One region of the Glutamicibacter endophyticus genome, then DNA from elsewhere that is predicted to be linked to it. Evidence: riboswitches for the same ligand, from Rfam matches in the RefSeq annotation. Region 1 holds a riboswitch; each other region holds the start of a gene.
The links. Region 1 has a riboswitch for thiamine pyrophosphate ahead of thiM (hydroxyethylthiazole kinase). Riboswitches for the same ligand answer to the same signal wherever they lie in the genome.

Region 1 (4,462 bases):
AGATCTCACTGGCGCGGGCCAGTACCTTGGCGTAGGTGCGCAGGTAGAGGGCATCTTGGTTGATGTAGTAGTCGAAGTCCGCGCGCGGTAACGTGCCATTGGCGAGCTGGCGGATGAACTCAAGGTCGTCAATCTGCGCCCGAATATCCGCGATACGCTCCCACCATTCGAGCATCGGATCGCCCGGCTGCGAACCGGCGGCGCGGTGCAGCGCGCCGAGGTGATCCACCGGGCCGTGCCCGGAGCCGACCTGCAGGCTCGCCGCCCCTGAGATGGCTTCGGCGAGGTAGCTTTTGGCCATCTCCAACGCCTGCGACCAGTCGGATGTCGCGGCGTAGTAGGTGGCCAGCGCGGAGGAAAGTGTACACCCGGTTCCATGCGTGTGAGTTGTATCTATGCGCGGAGAAGAATATTCGGCGAGAACGCCATAGGCCCCTACAAGGGCATCCGGGCAGCTACTGGAGTTCAGATGGCCACCCTTGGCCACGACGAGCACATCGTGGCGATCGGCCAGCTGCCGCGCAAGCTCAATAACTTCTTCCCACCGCTCTGGGACGGGTTGGCCGCTGAGAGCGGCCAGCTCGTCGATATTCGGGGTCAGCACCGTGGCGCGGGGAAGCAATTGTTGCAATGCCGCCGTGGCGTCCGCGTCGAGTAGCGAGTCTCCGCTGGTGGCGATCATAACCGGGTCGAGCACCACCGGCACCTCGATGTGAGCCAGCCAGTCGGCAACCTGCGCGATGACTGCGGCATTGGAGAGCATCCCGATTTTCACCGCATCGATCCGCACGTCCTCGCTGACCGCACGGAGCTGCTCACCGACGAACTCTGGCTCGATGGCATGGACAGACCGTACACCTTGGGTGTTCTGGGCGGTCAGTGCGGTAATGACGCTCATGCCGTAGCCGCCGCAGGCGGCGATGGTTTTCAGGTCGGCTTGGATCCCGGCGCCGCCCGAGGGGTCGGATCCGGCAATAGAGAGAATATTCAGGCTCATCGGGCGGACTCCCAAGCGTCGATCAGTTCACGGGTTGCGGTTTCGGGGCTTTGTGCGGCGCAGATTGCGCGAACCACGGCCATGCCGGCGGCTCCGCCTTGACGCAGGGCGCTGGCGTCCTGCGCGGTCAGGGCGCCGATGGCGACGCAGGGAAGATCTACCCGACCGGCAGCACGCAGGAAGCCATCGATCCCAATAGGTGTTGGGTGGTCTTTTTTGGTTGGTGTGGCTCGGATGGCTCCGACGCCCAGATAGTCGATGGCCTGCGCATCACGCGCGGCTTGGGCCAGCTGATCGTCGGAGGAGGCGCTGAGCCCGATAATGCCTTCGCCAATCAGCGTGCGGGCCACCCGAACCGGAAGATCCTTCTGCCCGATGTGGATACCGGTGACCGCGGCACCCGCCGCACGGGCGGCCAAATAGACGTCGATCCGGTCGTTGATCAGCAGTTCGGCTTTGCCCTCGGTCAGTTCGGCGGCCGCGATGGCCAGCTCATAGAATTCCCGCGCGGTTTCCTCTTTCGCGCGCAATTGCACCCACTGAATGCCACCGGCGACCGCCTGCGCGATCACTTCAAGGGTGCTATGCGGGGTGCAGCTTGCCGTATTTGCCACTAAGTAGGGGCCAAGTTCACGCATTCAACAGTCCTCTAATGCTTCTCATGTCGTACGAAGTCGATGTCACTGGGCGTTACCTCGCCCAGCTCATCTAGAAAATTCACTGCAAAGCTTCCAGGTCCGCGGGAACGCGACCACGCACGTTCGGCGGCTAGTCCATACCAAGCGTGGGCGGACACGGCCGCTTCAAAGACCTCGTCGCTGGCGGCGACCATGGCGGCCGTGAAGGCTCCGAGGGCACACCCGCCGCCGGTAACCTTGGTCAGCGCCAAACCATCGGTATGAACGAGGGTGATGCGGTGGGCCTCGATGATGGCATCGGCCGGACCGGATATGGCAACGACGCTGCCGTAGCGGCGCGCTAGGTCGGTCCCGGCATCCATTGCGGCCGTGACGCTGTCGGTGGAATCAACGCCGCGGCCGGCGGATTCAAAGCCGGCCAGTGCGAGGATCTCCGAGGCATTGCCGCGGATCAGGGTGGGCCGAGCTGGCAGCAGGCTGCGGGCAAAATCGGTGCGCTCGCCAAGGGCACCGACGGCCACCGGATCAAGAATCCATGGGGTGTTTGCCTCGTTGGCCCCGGCAACCGCCTGCTCCATGGCGCGCATTTGTTCGGTGGTCGGGGTGCCGAGGTTGACCAACACCGCGGAGGCCACCTTGGCAAATTCGCGGGCTTCCCCGGGCAGATTGGTCATCGCGGGGGCCGCGCCAGCGGCCAGCAATACATTTGCCGTGAAGTTGCTGACCACCACGTTGGTTAGACAGAACACCAAGGGTTGTTGCGCGCGCATGCGTTCGGCAACGACAGATAGTCTCATGCGACATCCCTCCGCTAGTTTGACCTAGTTCAGGTTCAACGGGTCTCATCTCAGTCGGCGGCGCCGACACCCCGTGTCACTCGATGCGAGCGTACGTAACCTCGCGGCAGATCACAAATTCATGACCGGCGCCGAATAAGCGCGATCAGTGTGGTCTCATCGACGCCTTGGGCTCGTGCCAAGGCAAGTAGGTCATCCACGGCCTGCAGGATATCCCGCTCCATATGCGGTTTAGCGTGACCGGCGGCCACCACCGTGCCGGCCCGTCGCCGTGACTGCACCAGGCCTTGAGCCTCGAGTTCCTTATAGGCGCGCGCGACGGTGCCGGTTGCCACGCCTAGATCGGTGGCCAGCGCGCGAACCGTGGGGAGTCTGCTCCCCTCGGGTAGCTCGCCTAAGGCGATGAAGGTGGCGACCTGGCTACGGATCTGCTCGTAGGGAGGTAACGCAGCATCCAGGTCCACGGTAATCTTGGCGCTCATCGAATCCCTACAGAGCTGGATCTCTGCATCTTGGGGGTTGCCGGGCGCTGCAAGGCCAGCACGGCGGGTGCAAAGCAGATCACCACGCCGACTAATCCGAAATCGTTCAACAGTTGATACCCCAGTAGCAACATGGACACGATGGCCCCGGTCACCACGCGGAGCGAGCGGAATTCCAGAACCTGCCGGTACCAGATTTCTTGCTGCGCGGTGACGTTCCAGGGGATCTTTGTTGCACGGATGAGCGCACAGAAACCCGCATATGCCGCGACAAGCGCGCTAACTAAGACGAGCGGGATCCACCAGGTAGGGGTGACAAAGCCCCACAACATATCTAGCGGGGGATTTAGCAGGAAGTAGAGGGTTACTGCCACAGCAATTCCGGCGCTGATATAGGTCCATCGGGGCAAGGGGGCCGATGGCCTGGCCAGATGCCCCAGAGTTCGCGTCCGAATGATCATGTAGAGCAGGTACGCGGCGTTGATCAGTAGATACAAGAAGGCTACTGCCGTGATGAGGAGCAAAATAGCCGTGGTGCGTTCAGCCGTGGGCATGCTTGCAGGTCCGGTGCTCGGCAACATCTGCCAGAAGGCGGCGGCTACCAGTAGAGCCAGCGTAGCGCTCATGTACTGCACCGCGAATAGTTGTTCACGCAGCCGTCCGAAGGGGGAGATTGCCTGGCGGCGGCGCGCCTCGAAGTTCGTTGGTGGGCGCCAGAGCAACATGCCGAAGGAGATGGCCAGGACGGCGTAGTTCGCCGTTTCGTCCCAGCGGCCGGCAACGCTCTCGAGCCGATCCATATAGTCGATTCCGCCGCCGAGCCCGTCGAGGAACTCTGTAGACCGGTCGTAGAGCCACCGCGCCTTGTAGTGCAAGGCCTGAGCGGCGGTCGTGGCCAGAAGCACGGTCACGGTGCGATACAGCCGGTTGAGCCAGGTGATGCGCAGCAGCCGATTATCGTGTTCGGTGATTCCCTCCAGTGGCTTGCGGCGCAAGATGACCAGTGTGGCGATCAGTGCAACCACCAGAAGCGCCACGAGACTCAATAGCAGGTAGGGCAGCAGCTCCGCGGAATCGCGTAGGCCGGGCTGGGCCGAGTGGGTGATGGAGTAGTTTTCTCCATCGCCCTCGGTGATTTCGGGTCGGGGCGCTAGGCCCGGGACATCACGCACGCTGTGCAGGGCGACGAGGCCGGCGGCAAAGACGCTGAGCATCACCGCAACCAGGGTTTTGGGGATCAAACCCGAGAGCGTGCGTGGTTCGAGGGAAGCGGTGCGTTGCGGAGCAAGCTTGCGGGGCCAGGTGAATTGCCCGGCGAAGTAAAGAAAAGCCACCCACAGTGCGGGGGTGGTGGCAACTCCCACGGCCTCGGGTATACCCAGTGGCTGAGATTCATGCAGTTGGATGCTTTGCAGCGCGTCAAGCGAATTCGCTGAAGTGCTGGCAAAGAAGCCGATCGTTGCGCACCAGAAGGCGTGCCGTCTGGCTAGCTCCAGACGATCTGTGTTCCTTCCCGTCGCTAAGCCGCGCAGAATCACATAGAAAATC
Region 2 (4,462 bases), 460 kb from region 1:
GTGGGCGATCTCCGCACAGGAGTGCATCGAGCTCTTTATCGGCCGGGCGTTACGGGATCAGCGGGAGCTGATCTTCCAGCACAGTTCCGTGTGGATCACCGAGGACTGGTTGGCCGAGTTCCGCACCCGCCGCGATGCCCAACTGCGCGCTCAGCTGCAAGCCATCGATGGGGCGGCGGCGGCCGTGCGCGCAGCGGCGGACCGGTTCGATTCGCGGATCGCCTGCGCCACCGGGGCGGACCTGGGCAAGGCCACCATGCAATTGGAGATGACCGGGCTGCTGCCGCTCTTCGCCGGGCAACTCTACAGCGGCATGGATCAACCCCGCAGTAAACCCGCTCCGGACGTCTATCTGGCAGCTGCCGCCGGGATCGGCATCGATCCGACCACGGCGCTGGTTATCGAGGACACCGTTTCGGGGGTGCGGGCCGGAGTTGCGGCCGGGGCCACGGTGCTCGGATTCTGCCCCGGCGGTCCAGTCCATGCCTCGTCCGAAACCCTGCGTGCCGCCGGAGCCCAGCACACCTTCAGCCATATGGACCAGCTTGCGGAGCTACTTGGTTGCCTCACGCCCCAGCAATAGCCCACCGGCGCGAAGGTGCCCAACTTCACCGTTGCTCTTAGACGCAGGCATGAAACAATGGAAGAGATGACTTCGAGCAACTCCACCACACTGTCCGCGGCCGAACGCAAGGCCCTGCGCCAGGAGCAGGCCGCCGCCCAGCGCGCCCAGCAACTGCGTATTTCTCAATCGCGGGCCAAGGCCGAAGGGCGCGCCCAGGTGATCCCCACGGCCGAGGGGTGGAAGCAGCAGATGGGCGCCGACGGCCGCCCCGAACTGCAGTTCTCCACCAAGCGTCGGGTCTCGCAGCCGCCGGTGCACCTAGCTGATCTGACCCTGGCCGAGCGCCAGGAGAAGCTCAAGGAGCTCGGGCTTCCGGCGTTCCGCGCCAAGCAGCTCTCCGTGCACTACTTCCAGCACTACACCACCGACCCCGAGGCCATGAGCGATCTGCCCAAGGCCGGTCGCGAGGAACTGGTCTCGGCAATGTTCCCGAAGCTGCTGACCGAGGTGAAGCGGCTGACCACGGACGACGGTAAAACCATCAAGTTCCTCTGGCGGCTCTTCGACGGGTCGCTCGTCGAATCGGTGCTTATGCGTTACCCGAACCGCATCACCCTGTGCATCTCCTCGCAGTGCGGTTGCGGCATGAACTGTCCGTTCTGCGCCACCGGCCAGGCCGGGTTGACCCGCAACATGTCCACCGCGGAAATCCTGGACCAGATCGTGCAGGCCAACCGGGTGATCGCCGAAGGTGGGCTGGGAGGACAGAAGCACCCCGAGGAGCGCGTAGGCAATATCGTGTTCATGGGGATGGGCGAGCCGCTAGCCAACTACAAGCGCGTGATGAACGCCGTGCACCGCATGGTTGCCGAAGCCCCCGAGGGGCTGGCGATGAGCGCCCGCGGTATCACGGTCTCCACCGTGGGGCTGGTTCCGGCCATCCGCAAGCTGGCCGAGGAAAACGTTCCGGTGACCTTCGCGCTGTCGCTGCATGCCCCGGACGATGAGCTGCGTGACGAGCTGATCCCGGTGAACTCGCGCTGGAAGGTCGACGAGGCACTGGATGCCGCCTATGACTACTACGTGAAAACCGGTCGCCGCGTCTCCATCGAGTACGCGCTGATCAAGGACATGAACGATCACGCCTGGCGCGCCGAACTGTTGGCCAAGAAGCTCAACGCTCGAGGCCGCGGTTGGGTGCACGTGAACCCGATTCCGTTGAACCCGGTACCCGGCTCCGTGTGGACCCGCTCCGAGGAAGAGATCACCCGGGACTTCGTGCGTCGGCTCGACGAGCTGGGGGTCCCGACGACCCTGCGCGACACCCGCGGCAAGGAAATCGACGGAGCCTGCGGCCAGCTGGCCGCCGACGGCGACTCGTAACCCGCAACAGTTTCTACTTCAGGCGGCCACTTCCGGTAAGGGAAGTGGCCGCCTGAAGTTTATCCACCCATGTCATCTAGCTCGAGCAAGCAGGGTTGTGGATAACTTGTTAATTACTTTACATAGATCACATGCGCGCAGCGTGCCTTGGCCTAAATTAGCCGCGTAAATTCGCGTATTCTGCCGGTTATCAACGAGTTGTCGCTTATCCACAGATGATGTGGAGTATTTGTTGATAGCCCTCCGGAAGCTGTGTACGGCATGTTGAAACATTCGTCCTTCGCCGTGCCCTGCTGGTAGGAGTGGAGGTAGTGACACGGGGTGCCGAGACATCGGCTGAGAGTACACCCGTTGAACCTGATCCAGTTAGTACTGGCGAAGGGATTGTCCTAGTGGGTGTCGCCCGCTGCACTCTTCCCGTTCGCCTCCTTAACGCAAGGAGCCTGAATGAGCACCCAACCTGCCACCGTGGCACGTACCCCACTCATTGGTGAGCAACTCGTCCTCGTCACCGGCGCTGGCCGCGGCCTAGGCCGTGCCATCAGCCACGCCTTTTTGAGCGCCGGGGCACGTGTGCTGATTAATTACCACCGCTCGCAAGAGGCAGCGGAGCAACTCGCTGAGCAGTTTCCGCAGCAGGCTCTGGCGCTGCACGCCGATCTCAACCAGCCCGAAACACTGAAGGAAGCCGTGACCGCAGGTGAGCAGCATTTCGGGATGCCGATCACCACGCTGGTCAACAATGCCCTTTTTGATTTCTCCTTCAACGGCAATGCACGCGCGAAGGCGGCCGATCTGAGTCCGTCGGACCTGCAAAGGCAATTTTCCGGGTCGGTGCTCGCACCGGTCGCAGCGATTCAGGCCGTGCTTCCGTCGATGCGCGCGGCCGGAGGCGGGCGGGTTATCAACATTGGCACAAACCTGTTCCAGCACCCGGTGGTTCCGTATCACGACTACACCGCGGGCAAGGCGGCACTGCTCTCATTGACCCGCACCTTTGCCGAAGATCTCGGGCCTGAGGGCATCAACGTGAATATGGTTTCTGGGGGTCTGCTACGCACCACGGACGCGTCCGCTGCGACCCCTGCCGACGTATTTGATTACATTGCTGCAGGTACTCCGACCCGTCGGGTTACGACACCGGAGGAATTGGCCGACGCGGTGCTCTTCTTTGCCAGCGAGTGGGCGCGTGGCGTGACGGGACAGAATCTCATCGTCGATGGTGGACTGGTTAAGGGATGAGCCTGAAACAGTTACATCTGAATCTTTTTAGTTACGGGGTCGGACACCATCAGGCCGCTTGGCGGCACCGGTCCTCGGCCGCTGAACGCCTAGGCACGCTGGACTATCACATCGAATTGGCCCAACTGGCCGAACGCGGACTATTCGATGCGGTCTTCTTTGCCGATGGGCAGAGCCTCGACCCACGCAGGGCTGCCGAATCGCCGAGCTGGTTCTTCGAACCGTTGACCCTTCTCACCGCACTGAGCCAGCATACCCGGCGTATTGGGCTGATCAGTACCGTCTCCTCGAGTTTCTACACGCCCTTCCATGCGGCGCGACTGCTGGCCAGCCTGCAGCAACTCAGTGGTGGCCGAGTTGGTGTAAACGTGGTGACGAGCATGTTTGATAGTGAAGCTCAGAACCACTCGATGTCAGCACTTCCCGAGCATGCCCAACGCTACGCACGGGCCGATGAATTTATCCGGGTACTCTCCGATCTCTGGGCCTCCTGGCCCATGGAATCCCTGCGGGTGGACCGAGAGGGGCATTTCATGGATCCCAGCGGAGCGCGCGCCATCGCACACCGTGGTGAACACTTTGCAGTCAACGGCCCACTCAACGTTCCGGTGTCCCACGAGCACGGCCCACCGGTTATCTTCCAGGCCGGAGCTTCGGAGCCCGGGCGTGAAATGGCAGCACGGTACGCCGAGGGTATCTATGCGGTGGCCGCGGACCACCAGATGGGCGTTGAGTACGCCAGAGACTTGCGGCGGCGCTCGAGCCGGTACGACCGAGACCCACACGGCCCACTGATCATGCCGGGCTTGGTCTGTTACGTGGGGCGCAGCATGGGCGAAGCACGCGCCAAGAAGCGCGCCTTGGACCAGCTACTACCTGTAGAGCAGGGACTGCGCCAGCTGGCACTGTTCACACAGCAGGATGTGAGTGACTGGGAGCTGGATGAGCCGGTGCCGCCACTACCGCCGCTGGCCGATTTCACCGGACCCAAAGGACGCTATGCGACCATTTTGCGGCTGATCGAGGTGCATCGACCCACGGTGCGAGAACTGTTGGGATTCCTAGCCGCCGGTGGCGGTCACTGCACCATGATCGGCACACCACAGAGCATCGCCGATGAGATTGAACTATGGCTGGATACTGGCGCGGCCGACGGTTTTAACTTGATGCCACCGAGTTTGCCTGAGGGACTTCGCGACTTCGTCGATCTCGTCGTCCCAGAATTGCAGCGTCGTGGCAGATTTCGCATGGGGTATCAGGGCAGTACGCTAC
Region 3 (4,462 bases), 200 kb from region 1:
GGGGACCCGGTAGGTGAACTCCTCACCGGTCAGGGTGGTGATGTGCGAGACGCGCTCGAAGAGAACCTTGCCGTCCTCGTCCTTGGCCACAATATGGCGGGTTGCTCCGTCCTCCGAGATGCTCCACTCACCTTGCATCTTGGGCTCGTCATCCAAGGTATACATCTGGAAGCTGCCGTCCTGGTTGAAGTAGGCGTAGCCAACGAAATTCGCGGCGCGTTCGTCGCTCAAGTCCACCTCTTGGCCGTCCTGATCCACGGCGCCGGTCGTTTCCCATGCGGTAGCGGCCAGCAGCTGAGAGGGGCTTTGCGTCGCGGAGGCCTCGGCGGAAGTGGTTGGCTGCTCGGAGACGCCCGAGGCGCAGGAGACAAGTAGGCCCGCGGCCAACAGGGCAGAACCCAGGGCGGTGGCGGTCTTGACTGGCTTGGAGCGGAAGTTCATCGGAGATCCTTCGTCGATCGGCAATAGTTGGCGGCCGCTCACCGTGCTCGGCGGGCCGCTTAGTATCTATCGTCGCCGCGAGGCGCAGTGCGTGGCATCGGGCAGTTGACCACGAAGAAATAGCCAATTGGGGGATCTTTGACCCGGCGGGGAGCGATGGCTTAACGACTGATGGCCCCGGTAACTACCGGGGCCATCAGTCGATCATCACTCGCACCTTCATGAGGTACTTATGACTATAGGGCTCGAGTCTGTGCTAATCCTTTGGGATTGGAGGAAACTAGCCGATAATCCTGTCTAGCTACTTGGCTCACCCACCGGAATTTCGGCGCTGACATAAACCTTTCCGCCGGACGCGAGGAATTCAGCCGATTTTTCTGCCATTCCGACCAGCGCCTGCTGTTCGGCGGCCGTACCGTACTCATTGCGGATGTCCTGGCTGATGCGCATCGAGCAGAACTTCGGCCCGCACATGGAGCAGAAGTGCGCGGTTTTCGCCGGTTCGGCGGGCAGGGTTTCATCGTGGAATTCCTGGGCGGTGACCGGATCGAGCGAGAGCGAGAACTGATCGTTCCAGCGGAACTCGAAGCGAGCCTTGCTCAGCGCGTCGTCGCGTGCCTGGGCCATGGGGTGGCCCTTGGCCAGATCTGCGGCGTGGGCGGCGATCTTGTAGGTGATCACACCCGTCTTCACGTCGTCGCGGTTCGGCAACCCCAGGTGCTCCTTGGGGGTGACATAGCAGAGCATGGCGGTGCCGTAGCGGGCTATCTCGGTGGCGCCAATGGCGCTGGTGATGTGGTCATAACCTGGAGCGATATCGGTGACCAGCGGGCCCAGCGTGTAGAACGGGGCACCATCACACAGTTCCTGCTGGCGTTCCACATTCTCGCGGACCAGGTGCAGCGGGATGTGACCGGGTCCCTCGACCATGACCTGCACGTCGTACTTCCAGGCGCGTTTGGTCAGTTCGGCCAGCGTATCGAGTTCGGCGAATTGTGCTGCGTCGTTGGCGTCCGCGATGGAGCCGGGGCGTAGCCCGTCGCCGAGGGAGAAGGCCACGTCGTACTTGGCGAAGATCTCGCACAGCTCGTCGAAGTGCTCGTAGAGGAAATTCTCCTTGTGGTGGGCCAGGCACCAGCCGGCCATAATCGACCCGCCGCGCGAGACGATCCCGGTGACACGATCGGCCGTGAGCGGGATGTAGCGCAAGAGCACCCCGGCGTGAATGGTCATGTAGTCCACGCCCTGCTCGCATTGCTCAATGACGGTGTCGCGGAAAATCTCCCAGGTCAGCGCGTTAGCCTCGCCGTTGACCTTCTCCAGCGCCTGATAGATCGGCACGGTGCCGATGGGCACCGGGGAATTGCGCAGGATCCACTCGCGCGTGGTGTGGATATCATCACCGGTGGACAGATCCATTACGGTGTCGGCCCCCCACGCGGTGGCCCACTGCAGCTTCGAAACTTCTTCGGCGATGGAGCTGGTCACCGCCGAGTTACCGATATTGGCGTTGATCTTGACCAGGAAGGCGCGGCCGATGATCATCGGCTCCGCTTCCGGGTGGTTGATATTGGCCGGAATGATGGCCCGGCCGGCGGCCAACTCGCTACGTACCTTCTCCACATCGCAGCCCTCGCGCAGGGCCACATAGCGCATCTCCTCGGTGATCAGCCCGCGGCGCGCATAGTGCATCTGGGTGACGCGCTGCTCACCGGTGGCACGCAACGGGGTGGGGCGCCGCCCGGCCCACTCCTCGCTGGCGGTGCCGCGGCGTAGCGCGGACTTGCCGTCGTCGAGCAAGTTGCGCCCGCGCCCGGCATAGTCCTCAACGTCGCCGCGTCCCCGGATCCACTGTTCGCGGAAGGGTGGCAGTCCCTGTACCGGGTCGCTACCGGGGCCACAGGTGCGGTACACCTGCAACGGGGGATTGCTTCGCCCATCGGGGGAATCGGCCAACTCGATTTCGGTGACCGGAACGCGCAGGTCACCCTCCTCGAGATAGGACAGAGAATGGGCAGGGTGCTGCTGAAATTCATTCATGGAATGAGCTCACTTCCTTCGCCGGCATTACCCGGACAGGTTCGACGGTCTCGAACAGCTACAGTTCGATCTCAGCCCGTGCTTACGGACACCCGTGTGGTCGCGATTACGCTAACACGTTCGGGGCGGTGCCTGGCAAGTTGGTGTCGGTCCGGGCGCGCGGTGGCCAGCGCGAGCACGTAGGCTTAACGGGACGTAGTTCCGCTCGATCAGCAAGGATGGCTCATGGCCGGCAAGAAACGCCAGGGTAAGAAGAACGCCGGAGCGGGAAACCCCGCCAAGTCGGCTCCGCGGGGGCGTAGCGTGCACCGGTTGCAGGCAGGAATCGCGCTCGACGCGCTACGTGATGACTATGCCCTGTGGGTGCGCGAACAAGCGCCGGGCTTCGACGAGTCGCAGGCGCAGCAGGTGGCCGAGATGCAGCTAGATGTCGTGAAGTCCGTGGGCGGCGAATACGCTCAGGCGGCCGGCAACGCTCATCTGCGCGCCATCGACCCGGAACTGTTCGGCGAGGTATTCGCCGAATTCTTGGTGTCGCTGCCCGAAGGGGTGGAGGTCGAGCCAATTTTCGGGGCGTGGATCGACTACCTGCAGTATCTCGCCGCCCGCGGTCTGTGGGAGGGTCCGCAGGAAGAGCTCGAAGCGCTGCAGGAGATCCTCGAATCCGCGCTGACCGGGTTCGCCGAGGATGACGCGGAGCTGGTGCAGTTGCTGCGCGGCACCGACCTGTACACGAAGGTCAAGGACCTCGCGCTGGCGCTCGGTGAGGGTGTGCACCTCGATGAATTCACCCGCGACGACAGCCCGGCCCGGGAACGGATCATGCGTTCGGTGGGTGTTGATCCGGCCACTACCAGCGGTGATGCGCCGGCTCCGGAGGTTTTCGCCCATGTCTGGAACGCCGCGGTGATGTCCGTGGTGGAACCCGGCGAAGAACTCGTCGTGCGCGATGAGGCGGCCTTCGCCAGCCTGACCGAGGGGGAGGCCGGCGACAGCGCCCAGGTGCTCTTCGAGATGGCGGTGGGCTGCGTGCAAAGCCACCTGTTGCCGCATCAGGACCTCAGCGAGCGCGACGAGGCGCACTACTTGATCTTGCGGAACCTGCTGGTCACCGCGGTGACCGGCAAGGATGCGGAGTTTGAGCCGCTGCGACGCAGCGTGGGCCCGAAGCTATTCGACGTGGTATTGCCCGAGGCGCAGGCCGCGTTGGCCTCACTGGCCGGTTTTGGGCTGTTGAGCGCCGCAGGCGATTCCTACGAGGTCGATGAACGGTTGCTGCCGGTCATTTCCGCCGGGGTCAGCGAGGCCGAAAGCCTCATCGAGGCCGCCGAATAGGCGGGGTCGAGCCTACTGTTCCCCGGCCTCCCAGGCGGCCAGCGTGGCGCGGGCCTGCCGCAGCACCGGTTCGTCGATCATCTGCCCCTCGAAGCTGAACACCCCGGAATTCTCGGTGGCGGCGCGCAGGATGCGCGAGGCCGCGGCGGCCTCCTGCGCATCGGGGTAGTAGGCCCGCCGAATGACCGGAACCTGGCTTGGGTGGATGCAGGCCTTGGCGGTGAAGCCGCTGGCGCGGGCATCCTGCGCCTCGGCAAGCAAGCCGGAGGTGTCGGGAATGTCCAGGTACACCGAATCGATCGCGGCCTTGCCGTGCGCGGCGGCATGTATCAGCACCTGGGCGCGGGCATAGCGGGCGATCTGACGGTAGCTGCCGTCGGTGCCGCGGGAGCTGGTGCCGCCGAGCGAGGCGATCAGGTCCTCGGCGCCCCACATCAGACCCACCACGTTGTTGGTGGCGGCGATGGCCGCGATATTGGCGATCCCGCGCGCGGTCTCGCATAGGGCGATGACCCGATAGTCCGGCAGCGCGGCGGGCACCGCACCGTCCTCGGTTTTGGCCAGCATCAGGGTGCGGTACTCGGTCTGCGTCAGGGCCCGCAGGTCGGCGGGGAAATGTCCGCTGATCACCGGGTTGATGCGCACG

Region 2: it holds a riboswitch for thiamine pyrophosphate, as region 1 does, so the genes downstream of both, ACJD00_RS14505 (3-oxoacyl-ACP reductase) here and thiM (hydroxyethylthiazole kinase) in region 1, are expected to answer to the same signal.
Region 3: it holds a riboswitch for thiamine pyrophosphate, as region 1 does, so the genes downstream of both, thiC (phosphomethylpyrimidine synthase ThiC) here and thiM (hydroxyethylthiazole kinase) in region 1, are expected to answer to the same signal.

The regions. Positions count from the first base shown of each region.
Region 1 covers NZ_CP174200.1:54,675-59,136, forward strand. Annotated here, with positions in the region: gene thiD (bifunctional hydroxymethylpyrimidine kinase/phosphomethylpyrimidine kinase) at 1-997, opposite strand, end outside; gene thiE (thiamine phosphate synthase) at 994-1,635, opposite strand; gene thiM (hydroxyethylthiazole kinase) at 1,647-2,432, opposite strand; TPP riboswitch at 2,422-2,516, opposite strand; gene ACJD00_RS00300 (GntR family transcriptional regulator) at 2,552-2,914, opposite strand; gene ACJD00_RS00305 (hypothetical protein) at 2,911-4,462, opposite strand, start outside.
Region 2 covers NZ_CP174200.1:3,107,062-3,111,523, reverse strand. Annotated here, with positions in the region: gene ACJD00_RS14515 (HAD family hydrolase) at 1-583, shown strand, start outside; gene rlmN (23S rRNA (adenine(2503)-C(2))-methyltransferase RlmN) at 650-1,948, shown strand; TPP riboswitch at 2,256-2,350, shown strand; gene ACJD00_RS14505 (3-oxoacyl-ACP reductase) at 2,396-3,190, shown strand; gene ACJD00_RS14500 (LLM class flavin-dependent oxidoreductase) at 3,187-4,462, shown strand, end outside.
Region 3 covers NZ_CP174200.1:3,373,444-3,377,905, reverse strand. Annotated here, with positions in the region: gene ACJD00_RS15715 (DUF4822 domain-containing protein) at 1-441, opposite strand, end outside; gene thiC (phosphomethylpyrimidine synthase ThiC) at 739-2,481, opposite strand; TPP riboswitch at 2,478-2,587, opposite strand; gene ACJD00_RS15705 (hypothetical protein) at 2,707-3,816, shown strand; gene ACJD00_RS15700 (HpcH/HpaI aldolase/citrate lyase family protein) at 3,829-4,462, opposite strand, start outside.